DNA from 4 places in the Mesorhizobium sp. BHbdii genome. Region 4 is predicted to be linked to each of the others. Evidence: predicted binding sites of a transcription regulator. Region 4 holds the regulator's gene; each other region holds the start of a gene.
What was found. Region 4 encodes PhoB, which activates phosphate uptake and scavenging genes when phosphate is short. Its sites were predicted from a motif close to TGTCATNNANCTGTCAT; they were not measured.
Positions count from the first base shown of each region.

Region 1: a site for PhoB is predicted at 4,104-4,120, ahead of ACWTU8_RS15195 (PhoX family protein). Genes of this name have one in related genera too.
Region 2: a site for PhoB is predicted at 5,774-5,790, ahead of phnC (phosphonate ABC transporter ATP-binding protein). Genes of this name have one in related genera too.
Region 3: a site for PhoB is predicted at 4,762-4,778, ahead of ACWTU8_RS26075 (RNA degradosome polyphosphate kinase). Genes of this name have one in related genera too.

Region 1 is NZ_JBSPKX010000002.1:507,105-514,811, forward strand. Features, by position in the region: gene ACWTU8_RS15180 (ABC transporter ATP-binding protein) at 1-883, shown strand, start outside; gene ACWTU8_RS15185 (ABC transporter permease) at 880-1,641, shown strand; gene ACWTU8_RS15190 (hypothetical protein) at 1,613-1,840, opposite strand; gene ACWTU8_RS15195 (PhoX family protein) at 2,044-4,035, opposite strand; gene ACWTU8_RS15200 (hypothetical protein) at 4,240-4,578, shown strand; gene ACWTU8_RS15205 (phosphatase PAP2 family protein) at 4,591-5,292, shown strand; gene ACWTU8_RS15210 (helix-turn-helix domain-containing protein) at 5,471-5,740, shown strand; partial or broken gene ACWTU8_RS15215 (SulP family inorganic anion transporter) at 5,850-6,706, shown strand; gene ACWTU8_RS15220 (ABC transporter ATP-binding protein/permease) at 6,932-7,707, shown strand, end outside.
Region 2 is NZ_JBSPKX010000007.1:129,822-137,528, reverse strand. Features, by position in the region: gene ACWTU8_RS27600 (Gfo/Idh/MocA family protein) at 1-130, shown strand, start outside; gene ACWTU8_RS27595 (sugar phosphate isomerase/epimerase family protein) at 304-1,158, shown strand; partial or broken gene phnE (phosphonate ABC transporter, permease protein PhnE) at 1,178-2,738, opposite strand; gene phnE (phosphonate ABC transporter, permease protein PhnE) at 2,743-3,717, opposite strand; gene phnD (phosphonate ABC transporter substrate-binding protein) at 3,791-4,699, opposite strand; gene phnC (phosphonate ABC transporter ATP-binding protein) at 4,846-5,703, opposite strand; gene ACWTU8_RS27570 (DapH/DapD/GlmU-related protein) at 5,898-6,515, opposite strand; gene phnL (phosphonate C-P lyase system protein PhnL) at 6,512-7,219, opposite strand; gene phnK (phosphonate C-P lyase system protein PhnK) at 7,222-7,707, opposite strand, start outside.
Region 3 is NZ_JBSPKX010000006.1:30,515-38,221, forward strand. Features, by position in the region: gene ACWTU8_RS26060 (DoxX family protein) at 1-157, shown strand, start outside; gene ACWTU8_RS26065 (hypothetical protein) at 208-822, opposite strand; gene ppx (exopolyphosphatase) at 860-2,398, opposite strand; gene ACWTU8_RS26075 (RNA degradosome polyphosphate kinase) at 2,398-4,599, opposite strand; gene ACWTU8_RS26080 (zinc-finger domain-containing protein) at 4,917-5,162, shown strand; gene ACWTU8_RS26085 (FAD-dependent monooxygenase) at 5,179-6,405, shown strand; gene ACWTU8_RS26090 (TIGR02117 family protein) at 6,415-7,101, opposite strand; gene ACWTU8_RS26095 (amino acid ABC transporter ATP-binding protein) at 7,204-7,707, opposite strand, start outside.
Region 4 is NZ_JBSPKX010000005.1:181,322-189,028, forward strand. Features, by position in the region: gene ACWTU8_RS24350 (ATP-binding cassette domain-containing protein) at 1-556, opposite strand, end outside; partial or broken gene ACWTU8_RS24355 (sugar ABC transporter permease) at 631-1,657, opposite strand; gene xylF (D-xylose ABC transporter substrate-binding protein) at 1,799-2,839, opposite strand; gene ACWTU8_RS24365 (ROK family protein) at 3,068-4,315, shown strand; gene phoB (phosphate regulon transcriptional regulator PhoB) at 4,492-5,181, opposite strand; gene phoU (phosphate signaling complex protein PhoU) at 5,198-5,905, opposite strand; gene pstB (phosphate ABC transporter ATP-binding protein PstB) at 5,944-6,759, opposite strand; gene pstA (phosphate ABC transporter permease PstA) at 6,772-7,707, opposite strand, start outside.

The DNA.
Region 1 (7,707 bases), on a different contig from region 4:
CACCGGTTTCAAGGCGCTGAAGGAGATCAACCTCGACATCGAGCGTGGCGAGATCTTTGCGCTGCTCGGGCCGAACGGCGCCGGCAAGACGACGCTGATCTCGATCGTCTGCGGTATCGTCAACCGCTCGTCGGGCACGGTCACCGTGGACGGCTACGATATCGGCCGGGATTATCGCGCCGCGCGCAGCCTCATCGGGCTGGTGCCGCAGGAACTGACCATCGACGCGTTCGAGACCGTATGGGCGACTGTCAGTTACAGCCGCGGCCTATTCGGCAAGCCAGCCAACCCCGCCTTCGTCGAGAAAGTGCTGCGCGACCTGTCGTTGTGGGACAAGAAGGACGCCAAGGCGATCACCCTGTCCGGCGGCATGAAGCGGCGGCTGATGATCGCCAAGGCGTTGTCGCACGAACCGAGAGTGCTGTTCCTCGACGAGCCGACAGCCGGGGTCGACGTCGAGCTGCGCCAGGACATGTGGGCGATGGTGCGCCGGCTGCGCGAGGATGGCGTCACCATCATCCTGACCACACACTATATCGAGGAGGCCGAAGCGATGGCCGACCGCGTCGGCGTCATCAATCGCGGCGAAATCGTGCTGGTCGAGGACAAGGCCGAACTGATGCGCACGCTCGGCCGCAAAAGGCTGTTGCTGGAATTGCGCAGTCCGCTCGCCACCATACCCGAGACGTTTTCGCGCTACGCGCTGGAGCTTTCGCCGGACGGTGATCGATTGACGTACACCTATGACAACCAGAGCGAACGGCCGGGCGTCGCCTCGCTGCTCCGCGACCTTGAGACGGCCGGCATCCAGTTCCGCGATATCGACACGCAAAACAGCTCGCTCGAGGAGATCTTCGTCAACCTGGTGAGGAAGGACGCATGAACCTGCGAGCAGTCTGGGCGATCTACAAGATGGAGATGGCGCGCGCCTTTCGGACCGTCCTGCAGAGCATCGTCTCGCCGGTCATCTCGACATCGCTCTATTTCGTCGTCTTCGGCTCGGCCATCGGCTCGCGCATCACCGAGATCGACGGCATCAGCTACGGCGCCTTCATCGTGCCGGGGCTGATCATGCTGTCGCTGCTGACGCAGTCGATCTCCAACGCCTCCTTCGCCATCTATTTCCCGAAATTCGTCGGCTCGATCTACGAATTGCTGTCGGCGCCCGTGTCCTATCTGGAGATCATCATTGCCTATGTCGGCGGTGCGGCGACCAAGTCGATCATACTCGGCCTGATCATCCTGGCGACGGCGTCGCTGTTCGTGCCGCTGACTATCGAGCATCCGTTCTGGATGCTCTCCTTCCTGGTGCTGACGTCGGTGACCTTCAGCCTGTTCGGTTTCATCATCGGCATCTGGGCGAGAAGCTTCGAGCAGCTGCAGCTGGTGCCGTTGCTGATCATCACGCCGCTTACCTTCCTTGGCGGCAGCTTCTATTCGATCGACATGCTGCCCGGCATCTGGCGCACGGTGACGCTGTTCAACCCCGTCCTCTATCTGGTCAGCGGTTTTCGCTGGAGTTTCTACGGCAAATCCGACGTCTCGATCGGCATCAGCCTCGGCATGACCGTCGTTTTCCTGCTTATCTGCATAGCGATCGTCGCGTGGATCTTCAGGACCGGCTACCGGCTGCGGAACTGACCGGCTTACAGCAGGCTGAGCCGTGGGCTAGGCCGGCATCCCCTGAAAGATTGCCCTGGACGGCGGTCGAATAGGCGAGCGAGAAATCGCCATGCCGGCGGACCAGCGCCAGGCGCTCGGCATGGGTCAGCTCCTGCCGGGTGACCTTGGGCGCGGCGCCCTCGAGCAGGCGGTCGAAATGATTGCGCAAGGAGGGCATGGTCGAGATTCCGCGTGCCGCGCTTCGGAATTGGGATACCCGCAAGCCCGCGGGCTTCGAATCATTGGTGGCAGCGAGAATTGAACGGAAGCCGTTGGCAATTGGGAATAAATTGGCAAGCGGGCATAAAAAAGGAGGGGCTTCGGTCGAGCCAAAACCCCTCCCCAACGATTACCAGCATGGACCTGGGAGCGCGATGATCTCTAGACCGCGATCTTGCCACCGCCCTGTTTGGTGATGGCGACGACCGACGGCCGCACCGGCATATCGGGCTTGAAGTCAGGCCAGCGGGTCGACGGGTCCTCGTAGTAAGAGGGACGGCCAAAAGCCGCCCAGTCTTCGCCGCCATCGGCCGGATGCTGAACCGCGACGAAGGCGGTCTGGTCGTCGGGCGTGAATAGCGGGCCGCACAGTTCGGCGCCGATCGGCACGCGGAAGAACAGCTTTGATGTCGCCCGCGCCTCGCCTTCGGTGTCGACCGCCCACAGGCCATCGGTGCGGCCGGTCGCCTTCGGGCCCTGGCCATCGGTGGCGACCCAAAGCCGGCCGGCTGAATCGAAGGCGCAATTATCCGGCATGCCGAACCAGCCATTGGCGGTGGTTGCGGTCGAGAAGGTGGCGCCGACTTCGGCTACCGAGGGATCGCCGCATTTCAACAGCACTTCCCATTTGCCCTTGGTGGCAGTGAAATCGCCACCGTCCTCGACGATCTCGATAATGTGGCCGAAAGCGTTTTCGGCGCGTGGATTGGCGGCATCGACCTGGTCCGTCTTGCGTTTAGAATTGTTGGTCAACATGACGTAGACTTTGCCAGTCGTCGGATTCGGCTGGATATCCTCGGGGCGGTCCATCTTGGTGGCCCCGAGCAGATCGGCGGCACGGCGCGTCTCGATGAGCACGTCGGCCTGGCTGGCAAAGCCGTTCTCCGCCGTCAGCGGGCCCTGGCCGAAGACGATGGGCAGCCATTCGATCGACCCGTCCTCGGCGAATTTGGCGACATAGAGCGTGCCGGCGTCGAGGAGATCCATGTTGGCGGCGCGGTCCTCGGCGTTGAATTTGCCGGCCGTGACGAATTTGTAGACATAGTCGAAGCGTTCGTCGTCGCCGAGATAGAAGACGACACGGCCATCCTTGGCGACGATCGATTCAGCGCCCTCATGCTTGAAGCGGCCCATGGCAGTGCGCTTCCGCGGCACCGAGGTCGGATCGTTGACGTCGACCTCAACGATCCAGCCGAAGCGATTCGGCTCGTTCGGCTCCTTGCCGATGTCGAAGCGGTCGTAATGCGTAGCCCATTCATAGGCGCCTTCGGGAATCCCCAGGCGCTTGTAGTTGGCGGCTTCCTTGTGGCCTTCCTGCAGCTCGCCCGAGAAATAGCCGTGTATGTTTTCCTCGGCCATGACGTAGGTGCCCCAGGGAGTGACGCCGCCGGCACAGTTGTTGACGGTGCCGAAGACCTTCGCGCCGGTCGGATCGGCACTGGTCTTGACGCGGTCGTGGCCGGCGGCGGGGCCGGACAGTGCCATCTCGGTGTTGGAGGTGATGCGGCGGTTGAGCTTGCCGTCGCGCACCACCTGCCATTTGCCTGATATCTTGCGGATCTCGACGATGGTGCCGCCATGCGCGGCCATCTCGATATCGACCTGTTCCTTGCTCAGCGGCGCCTGCTTGGCCTCGCCCTCGACGATGGTGACGAGGCCCGGGAACATCAGATGCGGATTGGTGTATTCGTGGTTGACCACCAGCAGGCCATGCTCGGCCGAGCCGTCGATCGGGATATAGCCGACATAGTCATTATTGTAGCCGAACTGTCTTTCCTGGGCCTGGGCCGACTGTTTTGCCGGATCGAAGTCCGGCGAATCGGGGAACAGCGGATCGCCCCAGCGCAGCAGCACGTCGGCGTCGTAGCCGGCGGCGACATGATGCTTGTCATCGACGCCCGCCTCGACCTCGTCGAAGCTGAAGGCCGAGCCGCCGGCTGCGCGGGCATCGTCGGCGAGGATCAGCGCCAGCGGGCTGACGGTGGCGGCGATGGCGGTTGCCGCGAGCGATCCCTGCAGGAAACCACGGCGCGAGAAACGTGCGGCGATGATCTCGCCCATTGTCTGGTTGTCGGTGGGATTGGTTCCTGGCCCATCGTTTTCCTCGAGCAGGCTGGTGCGGAAATGGGTGTCGGGGGAGCGATGTCCTGTCATGGGCTTGCCTCTGGCTTTCTTTTGGATGGCTTGAGCGTGCTGCTTGACTGACCGCGTATCGCCGGCAGGTCACAGTTTGATGACGCTGCCGGCCAATTTCCAGCCCCGATTTCGTGTCCATGATCAGCCTCGCTTGACCGCGACCGGCGCTTCGGAAACAAGATCAGCGGCAGGCGCAGAAGGACCGCGTCGAGAGGGACAAAAGTGAGTTTCTGGGGACTGGGGCAGCTCGGCATTTCGACGGTGATCTTCCTGCTGGCAGCGACGGCGGCCAAGCAATGGGGACTGGCGCCGAGCTTCGGCAAGATAGTTTTGACTTTGGCGCTGTATTCGGCGGGCAATTTGATCATGCTGAGGCTGATCCGTGAATTCGGCATGTCGGTGTCGTTCAGCCTGTCGGCGGTGATCCAGCTGGTGTCGGTGAACGTGGTGGCACTGGTGTTCTTCGGCGAGCGCGTCAATACGTTGCAGGCCACTGGCATCGTGCTCGCCGTCGCAGCGGTGGCGCTGATCACGCTCGGTCCCTATCTGCAAAGGCCGTAACTGCGAGGGCCGATGAAGAATACCGCAAGCAAGCTGCTCAACTGGATCGAATTCCCGGTGCTGCTGGCCGGACTGATCATCGCCGGCGGACTGTGGGGGTTCGAGGAACTGATGGAGGTGGCGCGAGACACCACGCCGCACGCCTTCGATACGGAAATCCTGCTCGCCTTCCGTGAAGCGGGCCAGCCCGACAATCCGATCGGACCGCTATGGCTGGAAGGGGCGATGCGCGACATCACCAGCCTCGGCAGCGCCAGCGTGCTCGTGCTGATCACGGCCGCCGTGATCGTCTATCTGCTGCTGATCCACAAGCCGGGACCAGCGTTTCTTGTCCTCGTCGCGGTGGCGGGCGGGCAGGCCCTGTCGAGCACGCTGAAGCTCGGAATCGACCGGCCGCGCCCCGATCTGGTCTCGCATCTCGCCGACGTGGCATCGCTTTCGTTTCCGAGCGGCCATGCGATGCTGTCGGCGGTGACATATTTGACGCTGGGCAGCATGGCGTCGCGCTTCCTGCCTGGGCGAACGACGAAGATTTACGTGCTGTCGCTGGCGGTGCTGACGACCCTGCTGGTCGGCATCAGCCGCGTCTATCTCGGCGTTCATTGGCCATCCGACGTGCTGGCCGGCTGGTGCGCCGGCTTCGCCTGGGCGATGCTGTGCTGGCTGGCCGCATGGGCGCTACAGCGATGGCGCGGGCAGAGCGACGGCGGCTGAACCGGCCGTTCAGAACGACGCTGCGCTAATTCTCCTCGAAGTTGCGGCGCTGGGGCCTGCTGTCCCAGCTGGCGCGCAGGCTCTGCAGGACGCAAATGGTCCGGTGTGCATGTGTGACATGTGCATCATGATGCTTGGTTTTATACATGGACCTGTAGACTCAGACGGGGGTTAGCCGATGATCACTGCCGCGCAGATGCGCGCCGCGAGGGCGCTGGCCGGCATCGATCAGAAGACGCTCGCCCAGCGCGCCGGGGTTTCGCTTCCCACCATTCAGCATATGGAAGCGAGCGACGGCGTCGTCAGGGGCGTGGTCGACACGCTGATGAAGGTCATCCAGGCTCTCGATGAGGCCGGCGTGGAACTGATCGGCGAGAACCAGGCCAGCGAGCGCGGCGGCAGGGGAGTGCGCCTCAAGCCGATCGTGCCGAAGAAGCCGCCAGGCTGAGCCGCAAAGTCGCGACGGCGACCGCCGACAGTCCTGCCGACGATCCCGCCGCCTCCTTGGTTTTTATGCATGTCATTGTCCCAAAACCGCTGTGCACTTTTGGGCGACATGCGTTGTCGCCGACGGCATGACAGGAAGGCGGCACCGCTCCAATTGCGAACTCGTGGCGCAGGGCTTTGCCAACATCGCGTCCGCCCTGTTCGGCGGCATCTGCACCACTGGCACCATCGCACGCACGGCGATCAATGTGCGGGCCGGCGCGCATGGACCGGTTTCGGGCATGATCCACTCGGCCATCCTGCTTTCTCTGATACTGGTGGCGGCACTGCTGGCCAGCTACATCCCGCTGGCGGCACTGGCCGGCGTGCTGGCAGTGGTGTGCTGCAAAATGTTCGAAAAGCAGGCCTTCCTCACATGCTGCGGGCTTCGCGTGGCGACGCGCTGGTGCTGCTGGCGACCTTCCTGATCGTCATCTTCCGTGACCTCACCCCGAAGGCATCGTCGTCGGTTTCGCCCCGGGCTCGATCCTGTTCATCGACCGCATGGCCAAGAGCATCGCCGTCGAGGCCGTCGTCACTTGTGCAGGAGGATGTCGCCGACCAGGCCAGCGCCTACGATGCCAGCGAGGCTAGCGATGCCGACACCGTCGTTTACAGGATTTCGGGCGCCTTCTTCTTCGGCGCCGCCTCGACTGTCGGTGCGGTACTCGACCGCATCGCCGACCAGCGCCGGAACTTCATCCTCGACTGCTCGGCGGTGCCGTTCTTTGATTCGACGGCGGCCAATGTCATCGAGGGCGCCGCGCACAAGGCCAGGCGCGCCGGCGTGCGCTTCATTATATCAGGCGCTTCGCCGCAGACACGTCGCATGCTGATCAACCACGGCGTCAAGCGGCCGCTGGTGACATACGCCGCCTCGATCAGGGATGCGCGGGCGCAACTGAAGGGCAAACCAGAGACGGATTAGCAACCAGGATTTGCCGGCCGGTGGCCACCTGTTGGCACAAGCTATCCCATTGCTGAATGTCACTTTGATCCATGGCCGACACTCGACAGGTCAAAGGCTGTCATTCGAGAACGACCATAGGCGCGACTGTTGCGAGTATTGGAACACCGGGAGCCTTGGCGCTGCTGGCTGCTGGATCGAGCGGGCATCATGAAACCTTTTGATTTTTGGGCCGTTGTCGGCCGTATGTCCGAGGCGAAATCCAAACCGAGATCGGTCGACGGCGCCAGATCGCGCGATGCCCAGACACCGCGTCAGGAGAAATCGAGCGAAGAGAAGGCATCGACTGCCGAAGCCGCGTCCGAGGTCGTCGGCGAAGCCGCGCCCCCGCCGGAAGTCGTCGAACCCGATCCACAGCTGACCCCCGAAGAGGCCGAGCGGGCGCGCAAGAAATATCTGCTAAGGCGTTTCTGGATCAGCGCGCGCGGTTACTGGAGCCGGCGCGGCGACAGTTTCGCCTGGCCGCTCACGATCGGGCTGTTGATCCTGATATGCGTCAATGTCGGTTTCCAGTATGGGATCAATGTCTGGAACCGCGCGATTTTCGACGCCATCGAGCAACGCAACGCCCGCACCATTTATTTCCTGAGCGCCGTGTTCGTGCCGCTCGTACTCGGAAGCGGAAGCCTTGTCGTAGCACAGGTCTATCTTCGCATGACGATCCAGCGCCGCTGGCGTTCGTGGCTCACCACATCAGTCATCGCGCGCTGGCTCGCCAACGGCCGGTATTATCAGCTGAACCTCGTCGCCGGCGACCACACGAACCCCGAAGCCCGCATCTCCGAGGATCTGCGGATTGCTACCGAATCGCCCGTCGATTTCATCGCCGGTGTCCTCAACGCGTTTCTGTCGGCCTCGACCTTCATCGTGGTGCTGTGGACGATCGGCGGCGCGCTGACCCTGCCGATCGGAGGTTCGAGCGTCACCATTCCCGGCTTTCTCGTCATCACCGCGGTGATCTA
Region 2 (7,707 bases), on a different contig from region 4:
GCGCCGCAAAGGCGGCAAGCCGGCTAAGGATGTTATCTTCCCGACCATCCAGGACGGCGTCGAAGGCATGGCCTTCATCGAAGCCTGCGTGAAGTCGTCGAGGAAGAACGGGGCCTGGACGAAGCTCTGATCGGGGTGCTGATCTTCAGGTGATGCCGGCCTGCAAACGGCAGTTTCATGCGCTTCCGGTGCTCACGTACGAAAAGTACGCTCCGCTCCGGTTCTCGGAAACTACCATTTTCGGCTCGGCCTAACCTGAATCTCAACACCCCTGTGGATTGCGCAATGATGGGAGGGGCGTCGATGAAAATCGGCATGTGCATGTTTTTGTGGACGACGGCCGTGTCGAAGAAACACGAGCCACTGCTTAGGGATATCAAGGCGACCGGCTTCGATGGCGTCGAGATACCGATCTTTGCCGGCACGCCGGACGACTACACAAAACTTGGCGAACTGCTCGACCGCATCGGGCTGGAGCGCACCGCCGTTTCAGCGATGGGCGATCCGGCGCTGAGCTTGATCTCGGCCGATGGTTTAACGCGCAAGGCCGGCATCGACTATATGAAGTGGGCGATCGACTGCTCGGCTGCGCTCGGCGCCAAAACGCTGAGCGGCCCGTTGCATTCGACACTGGGCGCCTTCTCCGGTAGTGGGCCGACGGCGGCGGAGAAGAAGCGCTCCGTTGCCTCGCAACGCGCCATCGGCGACCATGCCGGCAAGAGGAACGTCACCATCGGGCTGGAGGCGCTCAACCGCTTCGAGTGCTACCTGCTGAACACGATGGACGATCTGTCCGAGCATATCGACGCTATCGACCGGCCGCATATCAAGGCGATGTACGACACGTTCCACGCCAATATCGAGGAGGCCGACCCGACCGGCGCCTATACGCGCAACCACAAAAATGTCGTCCATATCCATATTTCGGAGAATGATCGCGGCGTACCTGGGCGCGGCCACATTCCGTGGAAGGAAACGTTTTCGGCCATCCGCAAGAGTGGCTATGACGACTGGCTGACGATCGAGGCCTTCGGCCGCTCGCTGAAGGATTTGGCGGCGGCAACCAAGGTCTGGCGCGATTTTTCGGAAAGCCCGGAAGTCGTCTACCGCGACGGCTACAAGCATATCAGGAGTGGCTGGAAAAAGGCTGGTGCTTAGGACGCAGCCGAGGTTCCTCTCAGGCGATCTGAGCCGCCGGCGGCAGGCCGGCGGGCGCGCGCTCGCGCCGCTCGTCATTGCCGTTTCCGACTGTCCCCATCAGTTTGCGGCGAAGAAAACTGGAAATGTTGTCGAAGATAAAGACGACAACAAGGATCAGCACAACCATATAGAAAACATTGGCCCAATTGGTATTGGTGCGCATGGCCTCCCACAATTTCAGACCGATGCCGCCGGCGCCGACAGCCCCTATGATCGTCGCTGACCGGGTGTTCGATTCCCAGAAATAGAGCGATTGGCTAAGGAATACCGGCAGAACCTGGGGCAGCACGCCGTAGCGCTGCACCATTGCCGGCGTGGCGCCAACCGAGCGGATGCCCTCGCGCTGCTTGTCGTCGATGTTTTCCAGCGCCTCGGAGTAGAGTTTGCCGAGGGTTCCGGTGTCGGTGAAGAAGATGGCCGACATGCCGGCCAGCGGTCCCGGACCGAAGCCGCGGGTGAAGAACAGCGCCCAGATCAGCATGTCGACCGAGCGCAGGAAATCGAAGAAGCGTTTTGTCGCCTGGTTGGCGATCCGGCTCGGCGTGACGTTGCGTGCAGCCAGGAAGGCGAGCGGAAAGGCGACGATCGAGGCCAGCACCGTGCCGACCAAAAGCCATGACGATGGTTTGCAAGAGTTTCAGCCAGACGTCTCCATGCTGCCACTCGGCGTTGTTGAGGATGTTGTCCCAGGCGAGCGCTGCGTTTGACCGTGACGGATCGATGCGGGCCCCGGAGACGATCAGTGAAGCGACCTCGCCGAACGGCTTTCCCCAGAATGGCGAGTTCGTGTCAAAGATGAAATTGGCCCAGCCGAAGAAACGTCTCCAAGCGACGACTTCGTCATTTTGCACTTCGGCGCGACCGAGAAAGTCGAACGAGACGTAGGCTGTCGAGCCTGGCCTGCGTTGCTCGATCCAGTCGGGCAGCGGTGTGCGTGGCGTGACAGAGCTGTCCTTGGCAATATCGAAGATGACGCTTTCGGCGCCGCGCGTCACGGTGACGAGGTTTGGCGTGATGGCGATCCGGCCATTGCCAAGGGTGACAGTCGCCGCCACAACGGCGTTTTCGCGCACCGTTTCAGGTGCAGCCGGAGCGGATTGGCCCAACGGGGCGGTCGGGTTCTCGGCGGTCAGCGCGCCGGGCGCCATAAACGAATCCTGCGATGACTTGTTGGTCGCGATCGCCGGTGCCGGTGCTGCCTCGACCTGCCGCTCGATGACGGCCATCTGCTTGACCACCCAGTCGGGATCTGGATTGGATCCCAGTTTGGAAAAGCGGGAGTAGTCGATCGTCAGATAGCTATCTTTGAACTCGATGTCGGGCCGGATTTCGTAAGACACCCAGTCGGCGAGATAAGCGCCGGCAAGATTCCAGTTCGCCTTTTCGAGCGCGGTGGCGATCGAGAAGAACCACGCGCAATAGAAGGTGTAGAGAATGCAGAGAAGGATGCCGATCGGGACGGCGTAGCGCTTCCATAGGGAGCGCCGGAAGGCGTCCGGGTGGCGAGCGGCGATGTCGTCGATGGCGTCGGCGGTCATGGTGTTACTCTCCGCGCCCGTATGCGAACGCTTGCCGGCCGACAAGACGATGCCTCAGCCATGCCGAAAACTGGTCGACAGCGACTATCGTGCAGAACAGCAGAAAGACGATGGCAATGGTCTTGGCCTCATGGCCTCGGCCGATCGAAAGACGCAGGGATTCGCCGATGCCGCCGGCGCCGACGGCACCGAGAATGGTCGAAGCGCGCACATTGATCTCGAAGCGGAGCAGGAAGTAGCTCATGAAATTGGGCAGGACCTGAGGCACGATGCCGAACCACACCCGTTCGATCCAGTTGGCGCCAACAGCCCGCAAGCCTTCTTCAGGCTTCATGTCGGCATTTTCGACCACTTCGAAGAACATTTTTCCGAGCGCGCCGACGGTGTGGATGCTGACCGCGAGGATCGCCGGAATCGGTCCAAGCGAGAAGACCGCCAGAAAGAAGCCGGCGATGACGATTTCCGGAAAGGCGCGGACGATTTCAAGGAAGCGGCGCGTGGTGAACCGGAGCCAGCGGCTGGCCGTGATGTTGCCTGCAGCCAGGAAGCAGAGCAGGAAACCGAATGTGGAGCCCACCAGCGTCGAAAACAGGGCAATGTTCAGCGTCTCGATCATCCGGTGGAAATACTCCGGAATGTAGATGCCTTGGGTCAGGTAGACCCGACCTTCGGGGTAGTCGAACTTGAGGCTGCCATCGTCATAGGGGGAAGGCAGGTCGAACAGCGCGCGCACCGGGTCGAACCAGTCGCGCGGCTTCAATTCGGTGAAAAAGTCGGCGATGTAGGGAAGGCGGTCGAAGAACTTTCCGGCGTTGGTTTCGTTGGCGAACCAGAGCGAGCCAGAGAGTGCAAGAAACAGGAAAGCCAGGCCACCGATCGTGTAAAGGCGCCGGCGAGCGGCGAGGTCGCGCCAGTGCCGCTCGACTGTGGCTGTCTCCGGTGAAAGCGCAGGCGCGCGGTAAACATCGGTCGCACTCATCGATAGATCCCCGGCCCCTGATGCGGCAACGCCGCCGGCGGCACATGGCCCCGGCGGCGTTGTGGCAGTTTACTTACGAGCCGATCTTCGCCTTACGGGCGTCGATGATTGCCTGATAGAATTCCGGGGTGACCGGCGAATAGCCCTTGAAGTCGCCGCCTTGTATCGCGGAGAAACAGGCCGGATCGGTTTCCGGAAGCTTGGTCAGGAAATCGGTGATCTTCTGCTTGGCGCCAGCGTCCATGGACGTACGCAAGACCAACGGGCCGTTCGGGATCATCGGCGACTGCCACAATTCGACGAGGTCGTCCATCTTGAGCACGCCCTTGTCGACCATCTTGCGGAGGTTGCCCGAGCTGTAGCCGTCCTTGAAATCGCCGACGCCGGAGGCCCAGGTGGTGCCGGCATCGAAGGTGCCCTTCAGGACTTCAAGGACAAGCTGTTCATGGCCGCCACCGAAACCAGTCGACGCGAAGTAGCTCTTCACATCCATGCCGATGTCCTTGGGCAGTGACGTGACTGGGATCAGATAACCAGAAGTCGAATCGGGATCGGCGAAACCGAGTTTCTTGCCCTTCATGTCGGCGAGTGTCTTGATGCCGGAATCGGCACGGGCGACCATGACCGAATGGTAGCCGGTCGAACCGTCGGTCTGGATCGTCGTCAGGATCGGTTGAACCGCGTCCTTGTTTTCGAGATAGATCTTGGCATAGGCGGAAGCGCCGAGTTCGGCATAGTCAAGCGTGCCGCCGAGCAGGCCCTGGATGACGCCGTCGTAGTCGGCGGCCGGGAACAGCGAAACTTTCTCGACGCCCAGTACTTCCTTGATGTGGTCGGCAAAGCACTGATAGTTGCGCAGGCGATCGGCTTCGTTCTCGCCGCCCAGAATGCCGACGCGGAATTCCTTCAGGTCCTGTGCCTGGACCGCGCCCATCGCCATGGCGAGGATGGAAACGGCACCGAAAAGTATCTTTCTAAACATTTCGAGTCTCTCCTGTTGATTCCGGCATCGCGCCGGTAGCGTTCGAATTTTGACAGCGCCCTTGACGCGGGCTGGCGATCCAGGCGCTCTTTTGTTTGTCCATGATCCTTTCTGGATACCGGTATCCACTTGTCGGGATCATGGAACTAGTAGCCAGGAAATGCGGGCTCGAGCGGTCCTGCGGATGCGGCGATTTTTTGCTTGATGGTGACGCTGGTCGAGGTGATGGCCTCGGAGATTTCACAGCCATTGCTGTCGGCACCGTAGACCATGCGCACCGCCTCACGGTTGAGATCTTCGGGTGGGCCGTCGAACACGACCTTGCCGGCAGCCATGCCGATGATGCGGTTGCAATAGGTGCGCGCAGTATCCAGCGTGTGCAGATTGGTGACGACGGTGATGCCTTCGCGCAGATTGATGTCCTGCAGCGAATCCATCACCACCTTGGCATTGAGCGGGTCGAGCGAGGCGATCGGCTCGTCGGCGAGGATAACTTTCGGCTGCTGCATCATGGCGCGGGCGATCGCGACGCGCTGCTGCTGGCCGCCGGACAAGGTGCCGGCCGGCTGCAGCGCCGTGCGGGCAATGTCGAGACGCTCGAGCGCCGCTATCGCCTCGGCCCGTTCCTCGCGAGAGAAGACACCGAGCAGATTGACAATCGTCGAGCGGTGATTGAGCCGGCCGAGCAGCACATTGGTCAGCACGTCGAGACGCGGCACCAGGTTGAATTGCTGAAAGATCATGGCGCAATCGCGCTGCCAGCGCCTGAGCAGCGAGCCGCGCAGGCTGGAGACTTCGGCGCCTTCAAAGAAAATCGACCCTTGGCTCGGATCGATGAGGCGGTTGATCATGCGCAAAAGGGTCGACTTGCCGGCGCCGGAGCGGCCGATGATGCCGACCATCTGACCGTGCGGGATCGAGATATCGACATTGCTGACGGCGGTGTTCTTGCCAAACCGGCGGGTGACGCCGCGGATTTCGAGCGTGGCTGAGGTTGCTGACATAGGCAAGTTCCAGTCCAGTCGCGTTTCGAAGGTCTGTTAACCATCGCTAGCGCAACGCCATGAACCTGCGGTGTCGGATTGATGTCAGTTTTGTTACCGCCCACAGGCTTGGGCGGCGCGCCGTGAATGGTGAATGGTGACGGTGGCAGCCAGAAGAGGCTGGTGAAGGCCTTTCTATTCACCATTCACCCCCTTCAGCCGCCGTATTTTTCCAGAAACGCTTCCGCCGAAAGGGCGCGAAAATCGTCGAGCGCGGCGCGCAGGCGGGCATGGTCCCAATCCCACCAGGCAAGTGCCTGATAGCGTTCCGCCGTGCGGCGGTCGAAGCGTTCGCGGATCGGCTTCGCCGGCACGCCGCCGACGATGGTGTAGGGCGCTACGTCCTTCGATACCACCGCCCCAGCGCCGACCGCCGCGCCGTCGCCGACGGTGACGCCGGGCAGGACGGTCGAGCCGTGGCCCAGCCAGGTGTCGTGGCCAATGGTGACGCGCCTGGCACGGCGCTGGGCGAAGAATTCGCTCTCGTGCTCAGCGTCGTCCCAATAATCCGAGGCGCGATAGGTGAAATGGTGCAGCGTCGGCCGCCACGTCGGGTGGTTGGTGGCGTTGATGCGCACATTGGCGGCGATGTTGGCGAACTTGCCGATCGTCGCGCACCAGACGCCGCAGTCCTGCATCATGTAGGAATAGTCGCCGATTGTGCTCTCGGAAACTCGGCAGCGATCGGCGATCTCGGTCCAGCGGCCGAGCGTCGAGTTCTCGACTTCCGCTGTCTCGTGGACCAGCGGCGTTTCCGACAGTTTTCTGGTCATGCGGCGATTTTCCCGGCGGCAAAAGCGGTCACGTCGATGACGCGGTCGGCTACCGCCTCGCGCACGTCGCGGTCATGGAAGATGCCAAGCAGGGCGACGCCGGCAGCCTTCTTGGCCGCGATCAGCGTAATCACGACATCGCGGTTCCTGGCATCGAGCGAAGCGGTCGGCTCGTCGAGCAGCAGGATCGGGTGCTCGGTGATGAAGCCGCGCGCGATGTTGACGCGCTGCTGTTCGCCGCCGGAAAAGGTCGCCGGCGGCAGTGCCCAGAGTTTTTCCGGCAGGTTGAGCTGCCCCAGCAAGGCGCGCGCCTTGCCGCGCGCAACTTCACGGTCCTCGCCGCGCTCGACCAGCGGTTCGGCGACGGCGTCGAGGGCGGAGACGCGCGGCACTGTGCGCAGGAACTGGCTGACATAGCCGATCGTGAGCCGGCGCACGGCAAGCACGGTGCGCGGGCTCGCCGTCGCGAGATCGATGAGCCCGTCCTCGTGCTGGACGATGATCTGGCCTTCGTCGACCGCATAGTTGCCGTAGAGCATCTTCAGGATCGAGCTCTTGCCGGCGCCGGAAGGGCCGCCGAGCACGGCGCACTCGCCGGCCCTGATCGAGAACGACACGCCGGTAACGACAGGCAGTTTGATGCCGTCGCGCAGATGCATGGTGAAGCTCTTGGCGACATCGGAAACGACAAGCGGGGTTGCCATGATCACACCTGCAGAATGGAAGAAACAAGGAGCTGCGTGTAGGGCGCGCGCGGATCGTCGAGCACGCGGTCGGTGAGGCCGCTTTCGACGACGCGGCCGTCCTTCATCACCATCATGCGTTGCGACAGCAGACGTGCCACTGCGAGGTCGTGGGTGACGACGATTGCCGCAAGGCCGAGATCGGTGACCAGCCCGCGCAACAGGTCGAGCAGACGCGCCTGCACGGAAACGTCGAGGCCGCCGGTCGGCTCGTCCATGAACACCAGCCGCGGCCCGGTGACGAGATTGCGGGCGATCTGCAGGCGCTGGCGCATGCCGCCGGAGAAGGCGCGCGGCTCGTCGTCGATGCGGTCCTCGTCGATCTCGACGCGTGACAGCCAGTCGACCGCAGTGGCGCGGATTTTCCCATAGTGGCGGTCGCCGACCGCCATCAGCCGCTCCCCGACATTGGCGCCGGCGGACACCGTCATGCGCAGCCCGTCGGCGGG
Region 3 (7,707 bases), on a different contig from region 4:
CCATTATGGCCAGGGCGGCGACGATCCGACGCTCGCCTTCATGCACCAGCAGATGCTGATGAAGGACATCGCCCTATCAGGTGGCTTTCTGGCGCTGGCGATGGCCGGTGCCGGCGCGTGGTCGGTCGATGGGCGGACTTTGGAAATTGGCGCTTGATAGGACCTGACAGGCACCTGTGGCCGTGGCTCTTTAGCGCCGCGAAAGGATCATTCAGTCCCAAAAACAAAATCAGCAAGACGGCTTATGTTCACGGGTTGCGAGGCAAGAGCGCCATATCCCATCCGTCCGACGCCGACATAGAGACAGAGTTGCTTCCTTTGGACTGCCATCGGCACCCACTCGGACCCAAAGTCGCTGCCGCTTCTGACGTAGTTCCGAAGGTTGCTGTCTATCGCGACATAGATGTAGCGGTCTGACTGAATTAGCGGCTCTTTCTTCAAATACGCCAACAAGTCGACTCGCCCTGAAATGGGCCTGATCGAGCCTCCGATAGTCTGCGCCCGATTGGCAAAGGCCCGATCAACACCGTTCGGACACGGTTCAAGCCTGGAGAATAGATTATCCCGCGAAATGGACTTCGAGAATTTGAATATTTCGGCACTTGGTTTGAATACAAAGTAATTTATTTTCTCGCCATTTTTGACCTTCGCAATAAGCCTGTGAAAATTAAACAATCTGCCGTCCTGTCCTCTTGGATAACTTTGATCTAGATCAAACGTGCCCTTGGCCTCGACGGTCAACGTAAAAATCGTCTGCGCGCTGGCTGCCGCAACGCTCAGCAGGAACAGGCAGCAAAAAGCCAGCCAACGTGTTTGCTTCATGATCTCTGCCCCACGCTTGGGTTGAGGACGCAGCCGCCTACTTCACTGAAATGCTCGGCCCGCCGCCCTCGACCGTCAGCACCAGCCGGCGGTTGGTGACCCTCGCCAGCTGTGCCAGCCGGCCGGCCGGTCGCTCGCCGTAAAGGTCGGCCAGCGACGCCGGCAGCACCAGCGCAAGCACGCCATTGCCGCGGCTCTCCCATTTCAACCGCGGCATGACGCCCGGCATCGCCGCCGTCAGCAGATAGACGACGCGCATCACGGCGGCCAGCACGCGGGCGCGCTCGATATAGCGTGGCGTCGCCAGTGCCTTGATTTCCGGCGCGATCGATTCGTTGAAGATGCCCTCATGACGGTAGGCGTTGGCCAGCGCCAGGAAGGCGCGGCCGGGATGGTCGACGCCGATGAAGGAGGCGTGGGCAATAATGTTGAGCGATTGCTTGCCGCGATATTCGGGATGTGCGCGCCAGCCGATGTCGGCAAGCAGACAGGCGGCCTGGCGGTAACGCGCCTCGTCGACCGTCTCCTCGATGCCGAAGGCGGCGAAGGTCTTGCCCGTCCACTCGACAAGCTCATGCGCGTGGGTGACCGAGCGCGAACGCAGCCGGGCGAGTTCCTCCGAGGCCGAGATCAGCGGATCTGCCTTCTGATCGGCTTTGTCGAGCAGCGAATAGAGGAAGCCCTCGCGCACGCCCAGCGCCGAGACGACGATCTTGGACGGCTGCATCGCCGCCATGATCTCCTGCAGCACGATGGCGCCATAGGGCAGCAGCGAGCGGCGGTTCTTTGAGACGCCCTCGATACCCCTTACCTTCTCGATCTCGCCCTTGGCGACCTGCTTGAGGAAGTTCGTAGCGCTGTCGATGCCGATCTCGTAATGGTGCATGACGCTCAGCGGATAGCTGGTCATTTCCATGTACAGCCGGGCGAGGTTTCGCCAGGTGCCGCCGACCGCATAGAACGGCCTGCCCTGCCCGCCTTTCAGCAGCTTTGCCCGTGCCAGTTCGTCGCGCGCTATCTTTGCCGCCTGGGCCAGTGAGTTCTTGGCCATGTCCTGCAGACGCAGGCCGCCCAGCGGCAGCGTGATGCCGTCGCCGATTGCCTCGCCATCGACATCGACCAGTTCGAGGCTGCCGCCGCCGAGGTCGCCGGCGATGCCGTTGGCCGGGTGGAAGCCGGAAATGACGCCAAGCGCGGAATAGTGGGCTTCCTGGCGCCCGCTCAGCACCTGGACCTCGGTCTTGAGTACATCTTCGGCGCGGTGGATGAAATCGGGACCGTTGACCGCCTCGCGGGCGGCGGCGGTCGCCAGCACATACATTTGCTCGGCGCCGACCTGCTCGGACAGCGCGCGGAAACGCCGAAACTCCTCCATCGAGCGGGTCACCGCCTCGGGATCGAGCTTTCCGGTCGAGACGATGCCGCGACCGAGGCCGGCCAGCATCTTTTCGTTGAACAGCGTGGTCGGCGAGCGCGCCAGCCCCTCATAGACGACAAGACGGATCGAGTTCGACCCGATGTCGATGATGGACAGCGGTCGGCGGTCCTGTAGCCGGCCCTGGGACGTTGAAATCATCAGCCGGTCGCTGCGGCGTTTTTCTTGCGGCGCTTGAACTGCGCGATGCGCTTGGGCGCATGCGATTTCAGCGCATCACCGCGTCCGGAAAGGCTCGGATTGGTCATGAAATATTCCTGCGCGTTGAACGGTTCCTCGCCCTCCTCAAGCGTGGCGCGCCGAGAGGTTCCGTCAGCCAATACGTCGAAACTTTGCTGGTTGTCCATGATGTTGCCCAGCATGATCTGGCCGAGGACTTGTTCATGCACCGTTGGATTGGTGATCGGCACCATGGTTTCGACGCGACGGTCGAGATTGCGCGGCATCAAATCGGCCGATGAGATGTAGACGACCGCCCCGTCCGACGGCAGTCCATGGCCGTTGCCGAAACAATAGATGCGGCTGTGTTCGAGGAAGCGGCCGACGATCGACTTGACCCTTATGTTTTCCGACAGGCCCGGCACCTGGGGCCTCAGACAGCAGATGCCGCGCACGACAAGATCGATCTCGACGCCGGCGCGACTGGCGTCATAAAGCGCGTCGATGATGATCGGATCCACCAGCGCATTCATCTTCATCCAGATGCGGGCCGGCCGGCCTTCCAGCGCATGGGTAATCTCGTCTGAAATATGCTTGAGAATCCGGCTTCTCAGCGTGAAGGGCGAGATAGCCAGCCGCATCTCATCGGTCGGCTCGGCGTAGCCGGTGATGAAATTGAACAGCTGGGCGACATCGCGGGCGATCGTCGAATCGGTGGTGAAGAACGACAGGTCGGTGTAGATGCGCGCGGTGACCGGATGGTAGTTGCCGGTGCCGAGATGCACGTAATTGCGCAGCTTGCCGTCCTCACGCCGCACCACCAGCGACATTTTCGCGTGTGTCTTCAGTTCGAGGAAGCCGAACACGACCTGAACGCCGGCGCGCTCGAGGTCACGCGCCCAGCGGATGTTGGCTTCCTCGTCGAAACGCGCCTTGAGCTCGACCAGCGCGGTCACCGACTTGCCGGCCTCCGCAGCGTCGACCAAAGCGCGCACGATCGGGCTGTCGTTCGAAGTGCGATAGAGCGTTTGCTTGATCGCCACCACTTCCGGGTCGGCCATCGCCTGGCGCAGGAACTGCACCACCACGTCGAAGGATTCGTAGGGGTGATGAACGATGATGTCCTTCTCGCGGATGGCGGCGAAACAGTCGCCGCCGTGCTCGCGGATGCGCTCGGGAAAGCGCGGATTATAGGGCGTGAACTTGAGGTCGTCGCGGGCGATGGCGACGATCTCGGAAATCTGGCTGAGCGCCAGCGGACCGGTGAGCACACTGATGCGGCTCGACGAGACGCCAAGCTCTCCGGCGACGAACTCGCGCAGTTCGGCCGGCATCAGCTTATCGAATTCGATGCGGATGACCGAGCCGCGGCGGCGGCGCTTGAGCGCCGTCTCGAACAGGCGCACGAGATCCTCGGACTCCTCCTCGACCTCGATATCGCTGTCGCGGATGATGCGGAACGTGCCGGAGCCCTTGACTTCGTAGCCGGGGAACAGCTTGCCGATATAGAGGCCGACCGCCTCTTCCAGCGGAATGAAGCGGACATGATGCTTGCGGTCGGGCAAGCGAATGAAGCGTTTCAGCGCCACCGGCAGACGCAACAGCGCGCTCATCTCCTCGCCATTCCTGCGATGGCGCAATTGCAGGGCCATCGAGAAGCCGAGATTGGGAATGAACGGGAATGGATGCGCCGGGTCGATCGACAGTGGTGTGAGCACCGGAAAGACCTGCTCCTGGAAATGATCCTCGAGCCAGGCCTTCTCGTCCTTGGTCAGCCCATCGCGGCTGATGCTCTCGATGCCTTCCTTGTCGAGCAGCCGCATCAGCGCGGAAAGGCTATTCTGCTGATCTTCCTGCAGACGCTCGACTTCGCGCAGCAATTGTTCGAGCTGTTGTTCGGGGGTGCGGCCGTCCGGGCTCTTCAGCGTGATGCCTTCGCGAACCTGGCCGGCGAGACCGGCGACGCGGACCATGAAGAACTCGTCGAGATTGGCGGCCGAAATCGATAGGAAGCGGACACGCTCGAGCAACGGATGGTTGGCGTTTAGTGATTCCTCGAGGACGCGGCGGTTGAATTGCAGCCAGGAAAACTCGCGGTTGACGAAGCGGTCCGGGTTGCCGCCCTCGGGGCTCGCCACCTCGACAGTGGTGAATTCGCTCTGCACCGGCTTTAGTTCGTTCATGGTTCCTGCTCGTTTCGCACCCGCTGGCCACAGCGTCGCGCGTCTTTGCGGACGCGCAAAGGACGCTCTACCACTCTTAAGCTAGGCATGATCCCCAGCGAACCGAATTCGGTTTTCGGGGCCATGCCTTAACCGGCTTAGCTTATCCTGTGACAGGCTTTTACGACAGTTTGATTTCATCGATCTTGCAAAGAGACAGCTTATGATCCAGATGCAATCCAGGCTACAGCGCGGCGCGCCCTTGGACGCGCAAAGGAAGCGGTGGAATTTTGATTTGCGCATGATCCGGGGTCATGCGGCAGATGTAGGAGACGACGATGGCAGGCGGTTCCATTCCCCATTTCCAGAACGATGCGGGCTATGCGGCGATCGACATCGGCGTCAAGGAATTCATGTGCACCGGCGCCAACCCGCCTTTCGACCATCCGCATGTGTTTCTCGACATGGGCGACGACAATGAAAAGGTCTGCCCCTATTGCTCGACGCTTTTTCGCTATTCGCCAAAGCTGAAGGCGACGGAAACGCAGCCTGCCGGATGCCTCTATATCGACCAGGCCGCCTGACGCGCACGTCATCCCCATGGACGACACCCGGTCCCGGCAGGTCGTTATCGCCGGAGCCGGCGTCGCCGGACTGACCGCGGCGCTGGCATTTTCCGAGCGCGGCTATCTGGTGCGGCTGTTCGAACAGGCGCCGCGCCTCGAAGCGGCCGGCGCCGGCATCCAGCTCTCACCCAACGCAACGCGCATCCTTCGCCAGCTCGGCGTGCTCGACCGGCTGTTGTCGGCGGCGGTGCGGCCGGAAGCGGTCGTGCTCAAGGACGCCGCCACGCTGCGCGAGCTGGCGCGGGTGCCGCTTGGCGAAGAAGCCGAAAGGCGCTGGCAGGCACCCTATCTCGTCGCTCATCGGGCTGACCTGCAAGACGCGCTGATGGCGCGCCTTACCGAACAGCCGGACATCAGTCTCGTCACCGGCGCGCGCGTCGGCGGCGTCGCCGCAGGACCTCGCCGTACCACGGCAACAGTCGAGATTGCCGGCAAGACGGTCGAAGCCGACGGCTTTCTGCTGATCGGCGCCGACGGCGTGTGGTCGGCTATCCGTGCTCTTGGCGGGTTTGCGGCCAAAAGCCGGTTTTCGGGCGAGCTTGCCTGGCGCGCTACGATCAGTGCAGACAGTGTTGCGGGAGAAGCGCTTGCGGCGGTCGGCGCCGCCAAGTGCGTGACCACCTTCCTGCATCCCGGCTTCCACCTCGTCGCCTATCCGGTCCGCACCGGCACGGCGTTCAATCTGGCCGCCTTCACCATGGGCGAGATCATCGCCGAGGGCTGGTCGGGCCACGCCGACCCCAACATCCTCGTCGGCGCGATGCGTGGCACGGCGGCGGCACTGACCCGGCTTGTCGAGGATGCAGGCCCGTGGACCGCATGGCCGATCCATACTGTCGACCAGGCACAGCCATGGACGACGCCCGCCGGCATCGCGCTGATCGGCGATGCGGCGCACGCGATGACGCCTTTTGCGGCGCAGGGCGCGGCGATGGCGATCGAGGATGCCGCAACGCTTGCCGGCTTTGTCGCCGCCTCGCCCGCCGATCTCTGGGGCGCGCTCGCTGCCTGGGAAAAGGCGCGGCGCCCGCGCATCGCCAAGGTCGCCCGCCGCGGTGCTGTCAACCGTATCGCCTGGCACGCTTCCGGGCCAGTGGCGGTCGCGCGCAACTTGTTTCTGAGATTGCGCTCTCCGGAAAGGCTCGCCGCCGATCTCGATTGGCTTTATGGCTGGCAGGTGCCGGAAAACGTCGGACACTAGTGCCAAGCATCAATTATAAATCCGCATCGACAGGTCGAGCGAGGCCGGCAGCGGATTCCACCAGCCTGTCCGCAGGCCGGCGATACGCAGAGCCGCCGCTGTCCAGGTGTTGCAGCCAACCAGCGCGTTGAAATGGCCGTTGACTTCGTAGAAGCGGTCGAACCTGGAATAGGCGGCATTCTCGACTGGGATGGGACCGTTCGGCCCTTGCTGGAAACTCGCGGTGATGAAGTCGAGCAGCGCTGCAAAACGCTCCTCGCTGATGTCGAAGCCAGCGACGTCGGGGTGCGGCTCGACAATGTTGCCGGCGACATCGACATGCATCACCGATGCGTCCAGTGTCAGCGCCTTCATCACCGGCACCGCCTTTAGTTCCGACCAGGTCGGCGTCTCCAGATAGAAAGCGCGGCCTCCCCAGCCGAAGACGATGTAGCGGACCCCAGCCATGTCGGCCGGAATGCCGCCATCGACCAGGAAATGGAAGCGCTTGCGCACCTTGTCATCGACCGGGATGGCGATATCGGTGTGGATCGGATCCTTCAGCACCAGGATGTGCCTAGTGGCTACGGGATCGGCGGCGGCCGCCGGCAAGAGCGGCCGTGGAATGAAGGTGCCCAAAAGCACGGCAAGCACGATTGCCACCACCAGAATGGCGAGAAAACGCCCAAGCTTTTTCACGAGGGACGGCTTTTTCATGAGGGACGGCCTCGCAATCGGGGCGCAATCGCCGGCTGAGGCCCAGACGCAAAAGAGCCCGGCAGGATTTCGGCCGGGCTCTTTTGATTCGCGTAAGAGCGATCAGTGCAGGATCTGCGACAGGAACAGTTTTGTGCGCTCGTGGCGCGGATTGTCGAAGAACTCGGCCGGCGTGTTCTGCTCGACGATCTGGCCCTGATCCATGAAGATCACCCGGTTGGCGACCTTGCGGGCAAAGCCCATCTCGTGGGTGACGCAGAGCATGGTCATGCCCTCTTCGGCGAGGCCGACCATTGTCTCCAGCACTTCCTTGATCATTTCGGGATCGAGCGCAGAGGTCGGCTCGTCGAACAGCATGATGCGCGGGTTCATGCATAACGAGCGGGCGATGGCGACGCGCTGCTGCTGGCCGCCGGAAAGCTGGCCGGGATATTTGTTGGCCTGTTCCGGGATCTTGACGCGCGTGAGGAAGTGCATGGCGATTTCCTCGGCCTGCTTCTTCGGCGTCTTGCGCACCCAGATCGGCGCCAGCGTGCAGTTTTCCAGGATGGTCAAATGCGGGAACAGGTTGAAGTGCTGGAACACCATGCCGACTTCGCGGCGCAC
Region 4 (7,707 bases):
GCGCCGTTTCCTGCGGGCCCAGTGCCGCCGTCGGCTCATCCATGATCAGGATGCGGGCGTTGAACAGGATGGCGCGCGCGATAGCCACCGACTGCCGCTGGCCGCCCGAAAGCTTGACCACCGGCTCCTTGAAGCGCTGGAAGCGGGGATTGAGCCTGCCCATCACCTTGCGCGCCTCGGCCTCCATGGCGCCATCGTCGAGCGTGCCCCAGCCGGTCATCAGCTCGCGGCCGAGGAAGAGGTTGGCGGCGGCGTCGACATTGTCGGCGAGCGCCAGCGTCTGGTAGATCGTCTCGATGCCATACTTCTTGGCGTCGCGCGGATTGGAAATCGAAGCCTCCTCGCCTTTGACGAAGATCTGGCCCGAGTCGCGCTTGTAGGCGCCGGACAGGATCTTGATCAGTGTCGACTTGCCGGCACCGTTGTGGCCAAGCAGCGCCACGACCTCGCCCGGGAAAAGGTCGATCGACGCATCGTCGACGGCGCGAATGCCGCCAAAGGCAATCGAAATGTTGCGCATGTCGATCAGTGGCGTGGGAGCAGTTGTGTCAGCCATGATCGTTCCTCCCTATGGTTTTTGTTTGAGCATGATCTTGTCGAAAACCGGTATCCACTTTTTCGGGATCATGCTCAGACCCGCTTGCGGTAGACGGTGTCGAGCCAGGCGGCGACGACCAGGACGGCGCCGACGACGACGCTCTAAAGCGGTGAATCGATGCCGAGCAACACCATGCCGGACTGCAACGACTGCATCAGAAGTGCGCCAAGCATGGCGCCGAGCACCGTGCCGGAGCCGCCGGCCAACGACGTGCCTCCAATGACCGCGGCCGCGATACCAGCAACTCGTCCAGCGTACCCAGCGAATTAGTCGACGCATTGAGACGGGCCGACGCAATCGCCGCGCTGATCGCGGCCAGAACGCCCATGATCATGAACACCTTCATAGTCACCGAGCGCGTGTTAATGCCGGCGAGTTCTGCCGCTTCCGGATTGCCGCCGATGGCAAAGACATAGCGGCCGAAACGGGTGCCGCTGGTGATGAAGGTCATGACGATGCCCACAGTGACCGCGATCAGCACCGGTATGGCGATGCCATGGGCGATGAACAGCCCGCCTTCCGGGACGGTGATGCCGGTCCGCTGGGCGTACTGGCGAACGATGCCGATCGGCCAGGGATAGGAATTGGCGATCCAGATGGCGCCGAGGATGGCGGCGCAAGCGACAACCCCAAGCAAGGTCTCCGCCCAGACGGGACGCAGCGGGAACTTGAACCGCTTGCGCTGCGACCGGCCGTTGAGCAGCATCAAGGCGACGGCCACACAGGCGAGAATGCCGACAATCCAACTTGCGGTTGCTCCGATCGAGCCACGCGGCCCGCCACTCATGAGCTGAAAGGTGGCGTCGAGCGGCGCGACGGTGCGCCCGCTCGTCATCAGCCACGCCCGCCGCGCCAGATCAGCAGGCCGCCCAGCGTCACGATGATGGCCGAAACCTCGAGATAGGCGATAATGAAGCCCTGGAGCGCGCCGACCATGCCGAGCATGCGTATGTCGAGCTCGGTTGCCTTGAGAGGGCGGCCGACCGGGCTGAGCTCGGATTCACGCGCCCGATCGGCGCCTGTATCGGCGGCCGGCGTGCTGGAAGTCGTGTCGGTCATGATGTCCTCCCACCGGTTGCCGTTTGCCGCGGATGCCGGAAGCAGCTTGGAAGTTATCCGCGAGAAGCGGAAAAACAATTCTTTTTGAAAAAACGCCGCGGCGTGAAGCCGCCGCGTTTCAGGCTTCTTGCGAAGGCCGGATCAGTTGCAGACCGGGACCGTGCCCGCCGCCACGCCGGCGCAGACCTCTTCCTTCTTGATCCAGCCCGCGTCGATGACGACGTTGAGATTGTCCTTGGTGACGGCAATCGGCGTCAGGAACAGCGACTTGACGACATTGCCGCCCGGCGTGGCGAAGTCCTTGACGCCGGCAATGTCTGTCATCTGCTTGCCGTCGGCCAGTTGCGAGGCGATCTCGGCGGCGTTCTTGCCGAGCTCGCGCGCGTCCTTCCACACCGATACGGTCTGTGTGCCGAGCGCGATGCGGTTCAGCGCGGCATGGTCGCCGTCCTGGCCCGACACCGGAACGGATCCGGCCAAGCCTTGCGCCGTCAGCGCCGCGACGACTCCACCAGCGGTGCCGTCATTGGCGGCAACCACCGCATCGACCTTGTTGTCGTTGGCGATCAGGAACTGTTCCATGTTCTTCTGGGCGCTGGCGGGAAGCCAGCCGTCCGTATAGGCCTCGCCGACATTCTTGATCTTGCCGCTGTCGATGGCATCCTTGAGCACTTCCATGGAGCCGGCGAACAGGAAATCGGCATTCGGATCGGCGCCCGAGCCCTTGATGAAGACGTAATTGCCTTCCGGCGCCACCTTGAACACTTCGCGGGCCTGCATGCGGCCGACTTCCTGGTTGTCGAAGGTCAAATAGAAGACGTCCTTGTTCTCGATCAGCCGGTCATAGCCGACGACTGGAATGCCTTCGTCCAGCGCCTTCTGCACCGCCGGCCCGATGGCCGAGGCATCCTGCGCAAGGATGATCAGCGCGTTGGCGCCCTGCGAGATCAGGCTTTCGACGTCGGTCAGCTGCTTGCCGGGATTGGACTGTGCATCGGCGGAAATATACTTGTCGCCCGCGGCCTCGATCGCCGACTTCATGGCGGCTTCGTCAGTCTTCCAGCGCTCTTCCTGGAAGTTCGACCACGAAACACCAATGACCTTGTCCTTCGCCTGTGCGACCGACGCGAGCGTCAGCGACATGGCGATCCCCGCCAGAATGGCGGCTGTGAATCTCTTCATGATATTCCTCCTGCGCCGCGTACGGCGCGACCAACTGGCCCGAAGGCCTGCACAAAGGATCCAACGCCGAAGCACTGTCAACATGAATTCTGATGGATTTTGGTGTCTGCCGGCTTTTTTTCGAGCCTCGGAATAAACAATGACAGGTCCTTCTGCTTCTGCCAGTGTTTGTCGGCCTGACGGCTTCCGATTCATGAGCGGCCGCGGCAATAGGGAGGACGCTAAACAATGTCGGTTGGGATCCGCCATGACGATTTGCGCCGGCGCAACCGGGCGATGGTTATTTCGGCCGTACGCCGCGCAGGGCAGCCGTCACGGACCGAGATCGCCGCAACCACCGGCCTCAGCCATTCGACCATATCGGCGATCTCTTCCGACCTGATCCACGAAGGCATCCTGGCCGAGAGCAAGGCGAGTGAGACCGTTTCGCTGAAACGTGGCCGGCCGCAGGTTGGCCTCAGCCTCAATCCGGAAGCCGCTGCGGTATTGGCCGTCGTGTTGTCGCTGAATTCCCTTTCGGTCGCTGTCATCGACTATGCCGGACAAGTGGTCGCCGAGAAACAGCGCCGGCTGGACACGCTGACCATGTCGCGCGACGAGCTGATCGATGAATGTGTCGCCATCGTCCGGCGCCGGCTCGAAGACCCCGACCTCGACGTCCAAAACGTCGCCCGCATCGCGCTGGCGATCCAGGGTATTACCGATTCCCATGCGCGCGCCATGTTGTGGTCGCCGATCACGCCGCAGACGAACATCGCCTTCGCCGACATTCTGGAACGCGAGTTCGGCATCCCGGCCATCATGGAGAACGACTGCAACATGATGGCCGTGGCGCTGCGCTGGCGCGACCCGGATCGCTACCGCGACGATTTCATCGCCATCCTGCTCTCGCATGGCATCGGTATGGGGCTGGTGCTGAAGGGCGAGCTGTTCACCGGCACCCATTCCTCAGGCGGCGAATTCGGCCACATGATTCATCGGCCGGGCGGCGCGCTTTGCCGCTGCGGGCGGCGCGGTTGCGTCGAGGCTTATGCCGGCAATTACGCTATCTGGCGCAACGCAAGGCAATTGAGCGAGAACGCCGAGCCGGTCGCCGATGTCAGCGACGCCGAGATGCGGGCACTGGCGGCCCGGGCGCGCGAGACGGACGGACCGGAGCGCGAAGCCTACCGCAAGGCCGGCGAGGCGCTCGGCTTCGGGCTCGGCAGCCTGTTCGCGCTGATCGATCCGGCGCCGGTCGCCATGGTCGGTCCCAGCGCTGCCGCCTTCGACCTGATCGAGCCGGCCCTGCGCGAGGCCATCGCCCAGACCGCCGGCGGCGAGCATTCGGGTTCGATTTCCTTCGACACCGAGCCGAACGAACTGCCGCTGATCCGAGAAGGCTGCGCCATGCGGGCGCTGAGCTTCGTCGACCAGGAGATCTTCGGGCCGAGCATCCAGGCACGAGCCGGTTCGGTCGGAAAGAACGTGGCTTGAACTCGAAGGCAGGGATCCCCGGATCGCGACTTGGGGTGTGTTGAGATTCAGGTCAGGCCGAGTCGAGAATGGTGGGTTCCGAGAACGGAGCGGAGCGTACTTTTGGGTACGTGAGCACCGGAAGCGCAGGAAGCCGGCGTTCGCAGGCCCGGCACCACCTGAATATCAGCACATCCCTAGTCTTCCCTGATGGCATAGCCCGCGCCGCGGATGGTGCGGATGACATCGGGCATGCGACCATTGTTGACCGCCTTGCGCAACCGGCCGACATGGACGTCCACCGTGCGCTCGTCGATGTAGATCGTCTCGCCCCAGACATTGTCGAGCAACTGGCTGCGCGAGAAGACCCGACCCGGGTGCCGCATCATGAATTCGAGCAGCCGGAATTCGGTCGGCCCGAGCCGGATCTCGCTCTTCTTGCGATAGACCCTGTGCGATTCGCGATCGAGCATGATGTCGCCGACCTTCAGCACGCTGGACAGTACTTCCGGCTTGGCGCGGCGCAGCAGCGCCTTGACCCTGGCCATGAATTCCGGTGTCGAGAACGGCTTGACCAGATAGTCGTCGGCCCCGGTGGAAAGGCCGCGCACCCGGTCGCTCTCCTCGCCGCGCGCGGTCAGCATGATGATCGGCAGCCGCTCGGTTTCGGGACGCACCCGAAGGCGCCGGCAAAGCTCGATGCCCGAAACCGCCGGCACCATCCAGTCGAGCACCAGAAGATCGGGCACATTTTCCTGCAGCCGGATTTCGGCCTCGTCGCCGCGCGTCACCACCTCGACCTGATAGCCTTCGGATTCCAGATTGTAGCGGAGGAGGACGCCCAGCGGCTCTTCATCCTCCACCACCATGATGCGCGGCGCGATCATCGGCCGGTCACTCCTGTCATGTCGCCGGCGCCGACATCGTCGTTTCGTCGAGCTTCGGGCGATCCGCCGGCAATTGCTCCCCGGTCACGACAAAGTAGGCGTTTTCGGCTATGTTGGTGACATGATCGCCGATGCGTTCGAGATTCTTGGCGCAAAACAGAAGATGCGTGCAGGCGGTGATGTTGCGCGGATCCTCCATCATGTAGGTCAGGAGTTCGCGGAAAACCGCGGTGTATTTCACGTCGATCTTCTGGTCGTCGGCGCGCAGTTCTTTCAAAGCGCCGGCATTGCGCGACACATAGTGCTCAACCACCCCGCGGAGCTGCACAAGAACGAGATCCGCCATCGCGTCGATACCGTGCGACAGATTACGCGGCGTGGCGCTCTGCCCGACTGCGCTGACCCGCTTGGCTATGTTTTTGGCCAAATCGCCGATGCGCTCGAGATCACCGGCCATGCGGATTGCGCCGACCACGGCGCGCAGATCTTGCGCCATCGGCTGCCGCTTGGCGATCAGCGTGATCGCGCTATCGTCGAGTTCGCGCTGCCGCGCATCCATGATCGCGTCGTCCGAGACGACACGCTGCGCCATCGCATTGTCTGACGCAAGCAACGCGCGGATCGAGGCTGCGACCATCGCGGCGGCGAGCTCGTCCATGTCGCGGATCAGCCTGTCGATGTGCTCCAGTTCCTCGTCGAAAGATGCGACGGTGTGTTCACCCATGATCCTGTCCTCGTGTTCGAAATTCGCTGCCGGACCGCTCAGCCGAACCGGCCGGTGATGTAGTCCTGGGTGCGCTTGTCGTCGGGATTGGTGAACATCTTGTCGGTTGCGCCCTCCTCGACCAGGTAGCCGAGATGGAACATCGCCGTGCGTTGCGACACGCGCGCTGCCTGCTGCATCGAGTGGGTGACGATGACGATCGTGTAGTTCTGGCGCAGTTCGTCGATTAGTTCCTCGACGCGGGCGGTGGCGATCGGATCCAGCGCCGAACAGGGCTCGTCCATCAGAATCACTTCCGGCGACACGGCGATGGCGCGCGCGATGCACAGGCGCTGCTGCTGTCCGCCGGAGAGACCGGTGCCCGACTCGAGCAGGCGATCCTTGACCTCGTTGAACAGACCGGCCTTCTTCAGGCTCGATTCAACGATGCCGTCCAACTCGGACTTGCTCCTGGCCAGGCCGTGAATGCGCGGACCGTAGGCGACGTTTTCATAGATCGACTTCGGAAACGGGTTCGGCTTCTGGAATACCATGCCGACGCGAGCTCGCAGCTCGACGACATCGATTTTCGGGTCGTAAACATCCTCGCCGTCGAGCGTTATCTTGCCGCTCACCCGCGCGATATCGATCGTGTCGTTCATTCGGTTCAGGCAACGCAGGAAGGTCGACTTGCCACAGCCCGATGGGCCGATCAACGCCGTCACCTGGTTCTCGCGGACATCGAGGTCCACGTCGAACAGAGCTCGCTTCTCGCCGTAATGAACAGAGACCTTTTCGCCCTTCATCTTGATCGAAGGGGCATTGGTTCCGCTGCTCAGTTTCTGTTCGACGCCGGCTTCCGTCATGATGTTCATATCCTCTACCCCTTACCAGCGCCGCTCGAAGCGCCTGCGCAGTATCACCGCAATGGCGTTCATGATGACCAAAAACAGCAGCAAAATCAAAATCGCCGCCGAAGTCTTCTGCTGGAATCCAGCTTCCGGGAAATCCGCCCACATGAATATCTGCACCGGCAGGATCGTCGCGGGATCGGTAAAGCCGCCGGGAATGTCGACGATGAAGGCGACCATGCCGATCATCAGCAACGGCGCGGTTTCGCCCAGCGCATGCGCCATTCCGAGAATGGTGCCGGTCATGATGCCCGGCATCGCCAGCGGCAGGACGTGATGGAATACGGTCTGGACCTTGGACGCTCCGATGCCAAGCGCTGCCTCGCGGATCGACGGCGGCACGGCGCGCAGCGAAGCGCGCGAGGCGATAATGATGATCGGCAGGGTCATCAGCGCCAGCACCATGCCGCCGACCACCGGGGCCGAGCGCGGCATGCCGAAGAAATTCAGGAATACGGCAAGTCCAAGCAGGCCGAAGACGATCGAAGGCACAGCCGCCAGATTGTTGATATTCACTTCGATGATCGTCGTCAGCCGGTTCTTGGGCGCAAATTCCTCAAGATAGATAGCCGCCGAAACGCCGATCGGAAAGGCGATGGCGAGCGTAACGATCATGGTCAGGAACGATCCGACGACCGCGCCCCAAACACCGGCCAGTTCCGGCTCGCGGCTTGCGCCGGTGAAGAAGAAGATCGAGTTGAATCGGCTTTCGATTAGGCCGGCGCTCTTCAGCGTGTCGAGCCAGACGATCTCCTTGTCGGAAATCTTTCGCGATGCTTCCGGCGTATCGATGACGCGCAGGAATGCCTCGCCGCTCGCGGCGGGCGCCGTGCTGTCCAGCGCCTCGATCACCGTGCCCTTTGCGACCGCCGTCCTGTTGGGCCCCGGCGACAGCGCGGTGAGCTTGACCGT